DNA from 2 places in the Phycicoccus sp. DTK01 genome. Region 1 is predicted to be linked to the other one. Evidence: predicted binding sites of a transcription regulator. Region 1 holds the regulator's gene; the other holds the start of a gene.
The links. The regulator LexA, encoded in region 1, represses DNA repair genes until DNA is damaged. The targets are predictions, from matches to a motif close to TCGAACANNTGTTCGA.

Region 2: a site for LexA is predicted at 2,159-2,174, ahead of J3473_RS01525 (DUF6504 family protein). Genes of this name have one in related genera too.

The regions. Positions count from the first base shown of each region.
Region 1 covers NZ_BOPU01000001.1:47,501-50,358, forward strand. The annotation lists gene J3473_RS00240 (succinylglutamate desuccinylase/aspartoacylase family protein) at 1-839, shown strand, start outside; gene J3473_RS00245 (DUF4259 domain-containing protein) at 849-1,271, shown strand; gene lexA (transcriptional repressor LexA) at 1,299-2,015, opposite strand; gene J3473_RS00255 (LysM peptidoglycan-binding domain-containing protein) at 2,266-2,667, shown strand.
Region 2 covers NZ_BOPU01000001.1:341,168-344,025, reverse strand. The annotation lists gene J3473_RS01535 (DNA polymerase III subunit alpha) at 1-1,376, opposite strand, end outside; gene J3473_RS01530 (SAV_6107 family HEPN domain-containing protein) at 1,385-1,798, opposite strand; gene J3473_RS01525 (DUF6504 family protein) at 1,813-2,088, opposite strand; gene J3473_RS01520 (YbaK/EbsC family protein) at 2,309-2,845, shown strand.

The DNA.
Region 1 (2,858 bases):
CCGTCTGGGTCGACGCCGCCATCCACGGCGACGAGGCGGTCGGGGTCGAGGTCGTGCGTCAGGTCGTCGCCGGGCTCGACCCGAAGGCGTTCTGCGGCACCCTGATCGCCGTCCCCATCGTCAACGTCCTCGGCTTCTCGGCCGGGCAGCGATACCTGCCCGACCGCCGCGACCTCAACCGCTCCTTCCCGGGGTCGCCGCGCGGCTCGCTCGCCGGGCGCATCGCGCACCTGTTCATGTCCGAGGTCGTCGACAAGTGCGAGGTCGGCATCGACCTGCACACCGGCTCGGACCGGCGCACCAACCTGCCGCAGGTCCGCGCCGACCTCGAGGACCCGCGCACCCGCGCGCTCGCCGAGGCCTTCGCGGCCCCCGTCATGCTCAACGCGAAGCTGCGCGACGGCTCGCTCCGGTACGCCGCCCGCGAGCGGGGCGCGACCGTCCTGCTCTACGAGGCGGGCGAGGCCTGGCGGATGGACCGCTGGGCCGTCGACGCCGGCGTGCTCGGCGTGCGCCGCGTGCTCGCCGCGCTCGGGATGACCGAGCCGGTCGCCGAGGACCCGCCGGCGCCGTCGGCGGTGTCGTTCCGCAGCGGCTGGGTCCGGGCGCGCGGCACCGGCATGCTCCACCTCGAGGTCGCGCTGGGGGAGCGCGTCGAGCGCGGGGCGCGCCTCGGTGGCCTCTTCGACTCGCTCGGCAAGCGGGTGCGGCTGGTGCACGCCGACCGCTCCGGCATCGTCGTCGGGCGCACCGAGGCGCCGCTGGTCAACTCCGGCGACGCGGTCGTCCACATCGCCGAGGTCGAGGAGCCCACCCCGCCGGCGACCGCCGGGTCCTAGGCTGGTCGCATGGGAGCGACCGGGACCGGACCCTTCGAGAACGACGACGCCCTCGACCTGCTGGACGACCTCGAGGACGCAGCCCCCGACGACCGCGCGAGCCGGGTGCTCGCGGTCCTCGACGCCGTCCTTGCGTCGCCGGGGAGCGCCGACGCCCCGGAGCTGAGCGAGGCGTTGGCCGCCGCGGCGGCGGTCGGCGCGAGCCTGAGCCCGCGCGAGGCCGCGGGGGAGCCGTACCTCCCCGAGTGGCTGGCCGAGCAGCCCCTGCCCGACGACGAGGAGCTGGTCGAGAAGTCGCGGAGGGTGCTTCGACACGCGATCCGCTCGCGGGAGGGCGAGTGGTGGGAGCTGTGGGACGAGGCGGGTCTGGCCGACGAGGCGGTGGGGGGGTGCCGACGGGCGCTCGCCTGGCTGGGCGACCGCGACGACTGAGCGCCGCGGCCGCCCCGGTCGAGGGGGTCAGACGCGGCGCAGGACCGCGGTGACCTTGCCGAGGATCGTCGCGTGGTCGCCGTCGATCGGCTCGAAGGCCGGGTTGTGCGGCATGAGCCAGACCTTGCCGTCGCGCCGCTTGAAGGTCTTGACCGTCGCCTCGTTGTCGAGCATCGCCGCGACGATGTCGCCGTTCTCGGCGGTCGGCTGTTGGCGCACGACGACCCAGTCGCCGTCGCAGATGGCCGCGTCGACCATCGAGTCGCCGACGACCTTGAGCAGGAAGAGGCTGCCCTCGCCGACGATCTGCTTGGGCAGCGGGAAGACGTCCTCGACGACCTCCTCGGCGGTGATCGGGACACCGGCGGCGATCCGGCCGAGGACCGGGACGTAGGAGGCCTCGGGGCGCTCGTCGCCCTCGCCGGTGACGTCGACGACCTCGTCGGCCTCGGGGCGGCGGTAGCCGGAGCCCTGGCGGTCGGGGGAGACGACCTCGATGGCGCGCGGCCGGTTGGGGTCGCGACGCAGGAAGCCCTTGCGCTCCAGCGCCGAGAGCTGGTGGGCGACCGAGCTGGGGGAGGTGAGCCCGACGGCCTCGCCGATCTCGCGCATGCTCGGCGGGTAGCCGTGCCGGTCGACGGCGTTGCGGATGACCTCGAGGATCTTGCGCTGGCGGTGGGTGAGGTCCCCGCCGTCGCCGCGGTCGGGCATCTCGTGGATGTCGGCGTTCCTCGGACGTGCCATCTCGACCCCTTCGCTGCGGCCGCCCCGTGCCGACGGGGGGCCTGACCGGTGTTTTCGCAGGTCAGACGGTCTGTCGGTGGTGACATGCAGTCTGATCTGCATGCGGACATCCTACGAGCGACGGGCCTCGAACTCAAACATGTGTTCGACGCGTGTCTTGTCCGCCTCGAACGTGCGTGCTATAACTCGTACAGACGTTCTATCGAACACCGGTTCGACGGTGGCCCCGGCCGCCGGGATGGAGGACATGATGAGCGCGATCGCCTGGGACCCCACCGACCTCGGCCACACCGGCCCCGTGCCGGCGCGCCGCCCGCGGCTCGTCGTCCTCGAGGGCGGCGCCACCGGAGGGCGTGCGGCCCGCGCCGCACAGCCGGCGCTGCGGATCACCCGCCGCGGCCGCCTCGTGCTGCTCGTGCTCGCCACCCTCGCGCTGGCGGCGGCCCTCGGCCTGCGCGGCCTCGGGGGCGCGGGCGCCGTCGAGCCGGCCCACACCGTGTCGGTGTCGCCCGGCCAGACGCTGTCCGAGATCGCGTCCCGTGAGCTGCCCTCGATGTCCATCAGCGACGGCATCGTCGCCATACAGCTCGCCAACGGGCTGAGCACTGCGCAGATCCGCGCCGGCCAGCAGCTGGTCGTCCCCGCGGGCTGAGCCGCCGCGGGGGCGTCCGGTCGGGCGCACCACGATCCCCGAGTCCCTCGACCCGACTCGGACGCCGGAGGGCGTCGTCTCCCGTGCAGAGGAGACGGCGCCCTCCGTGCTGTGCCGGGTCGGTGCCGGCCGCTCACCCCTGTCAAGCGCGCCACGCTCGGCCGAACGGGGGAGGGGGCATCCCCCGACCT
Region 2 (2,858 bases), 290 kb from region 1:
TCGGTGCGGCGGGCGGACTCGACGTCGACGTCGATGTCCGGCAGCTCGGCGCGCAGCGGGGAGCAGAACCGCTCCATGAGCAGCCGGTGGCGGATCGGGTCGACCCCGCTGATGCCGAGGAGGTGGTTGACGAGGCTGCCGGCGCCCGAGCCGCGGGCCGCGACCCGCACGCCGCGGGCCCGGATGAGGTCGGTGACCTCGGCGACGGTGAGGAAGTACGTCGGGTAGCCGAGCGAGCGGACGACGGTGAGCTCGGCGTCGAGCCGGTCGAGGACGACCTGCCGCTCGGTGTCGGTGGCGTCCGGGTAGCGCCGGCCGACCGCCGCGCGGCAGCGCTGCGCGAGGACGTCCATCGGGTCGGTGCCGGGCTCGATGCCGAGGATCTCGGGCTCGGGCAGGTGGACCGCGCCGATGCCGAGGTCGTCGCGGGCGTGCTGGACGCACTCGGCGGCCACCCGCGCGGTCATCGCGAGGAGGCGCTGCGCGCGGGCGGTGTCGCCGCCGGTGACGGTGAGGGCCCGGGCGTGCATGTCGGCGGTGCTCGCGAGGTGGCCGGCGTCGGTGACCCGGTCGAGGTGGCGGGAGTCGAGGACGACGAGCCGGCGCGCGGCGTCGAGGACGTCGACGGTGCGCACCTGCCCCGGCTCGGCGTGCCGGACGGCGGCGCTGAGGACCGCCGTCACGCCGGCGGCGTCGGCGAGGGCGAGCATCCGGCCGGCGTGCGACCGGCAGCCGGGGGTGCCCTCGGGGCCGCCGTGGAGGACGACCTCGACGGCGAGGCCGTCGCGCGGCAGGAGCGCCCGCCAGCGGGCGAGGAGGTCGCGGGCGTGCTCGCGCTGCCCGGCGAGGACGGCCCGCCCGACGTCGGAGTCGGGGCCGAGGAGGACGACGAGGCGTGCGGGGGCCGCGGCGTCGTCACCGGCCGGCGCGGTCCACCGGGCGAGGAGGGCGGGGGTGGTGACCGGGATACCGCGCTCGCCGCGCAGGTGGGTCTCGGTGACGAGCCGGCAGAGGGAGGCCCAGCCGGCGCCCGCGGCCGCTCCCCCGCCGCCGCCCCGGCCGAGGACGGTGACCCGGGGCCGGCGCGGGTCGACGATCGCGCCGCCGCGCACCGGCGTGCGCGCCCGCCGCACGGGCGGGGCGGGCAGGAGGTCCTCGACGGCGAGGTCGACCCCGAGGACGGGGTCGACACCCGCCGCGCCGCACGCCTGCGCGAAGCGGACCGCGCCGTAGAGGCCGTCGCGGTCGGTCAGCGCGAGCGCGCCCTGGCCGAGGTCGACGGCGCGGGCGACGAGGTCCTCGGGCTGCGAGGCGCCGTAGCGCATCGAGTAGCCGGAGGCGACGTGGAGGTGGGCGAACCCGTCGGCGGTGGGCACGGCGGGCCTCAGGCGGAGCGGACGGGCGCGAGCCGGCGGGCGGCGGGGGCGACGGGGACCCCGAGGCGGGCCGCGACGAGGTCGAGGAGGACCTCGGCGTCGCGCAGGAGGTCGTCGGCCTCGCGGGCGGTGACCCGGACCAGGCCGGTCTCGACCCCGACCCGGTGCCCGGTCACCGCGGCGAAGCGCTCGGCCCACTCGGTGAGCTCGGGCGCGGTGCGGGCGACGAGCGCCCAGACGTCGTGCGGCCCGGCGCCGGGGGCCTCGGGCGCCGGCCGGGAGGCGACGAGCGCGGCGGCGGCGCGCAGCGCGGCGAGCGAGGCCGCGAGGTAGCGGGTGGAGGCCCGGCCCGCGACGCAGGCGTCGGCGAGGGAGGCGCGGGAGCGCTCGAGGAGGTCGAGGGTGGTGGCGGCGTGGGGCATCGGTCTCGTCCGTCTCAGTCGTGGGCCCGCAGGAGGAGCCAGTGGTCGTCGTCACGGCCGAGGTCGAAGACCCCGACCGGCCCGGACGGCGGGCGGGCCTCGACCCGCCACACCCGCCGCTCGGTCGCGGTGGCCGCACCGTCCTCCCCCACCTCGCGCCACCAGGCGCGCCGCTCCTGCCAGGCGTCGAGGACGGCGCACACGGTGTAGCGCCGCCCCCGCCAGACGAAGGAGCGCGGAGCCGGGTCGGCCCCCGCCACCTCGAGCGGGTCGTCGTGACGACGCACCATGAGGCACCTCCGGACGGGCAGGACCGATCGCCCGGCGACCTCGCGGGGCCGGTGGACCGGTGGGGGATGTTCGAACGCGTGTTCGACCTGATGACCACTGTAGACCCCCGTCCCGACATCCCGTCAAGCGGTTCCGAGGACCCGGACCGGCTCGTCCGGGGCGCCGCGACACCTCCCCGCACACCTCCCGCACGGGGCCCCGCGTCACTACGCTGCGGTCATGTCGACCGACCCCGCCGGCGTGGCCGCCGCACCCCCTCCGGAGCGCGACCTCACGACCCACCGGCGCGTCGCCGGGGTCCTCGAGACCCTCGCCCTGCACCACGTCCGCCCCGAGCTGCGCCAGCTGCCCGGGGCGGTCCGCACCGCGCAGGCCGCCGCGGACGCGCTCGGGGTCTCCCCCGCCGAGATCGCCAACAGCCTCGTCTTCGTCGCCGTCGGCGCCGACGGCTCTCGCACACCGCTGCTCGTCCTCGCCTCGGGCGGGCACCGCGTCGACACCGCGAAGGTCGCGAGCCTCCTCGAGCTCGACGAGCTCGAGCGGGCCGACCCCGACTTCGTCCGCGAGCACACCGGGATGGCCATCGGCGGCGTCGCGCCTGTCGGGCACCCCCAGCGGCTGCGGACGGTCGTCGACGTCACCCTCGGGCGCTACGACCGCGTCTGGGCGGCCGCCGGCCACAGCCACGCCGTCTTCGCGACGACCTACGACGAGCTGATCCGCATCACCGGCGGCCAGGCGATGGACGTCGCCTGACCCGGGACCCGAC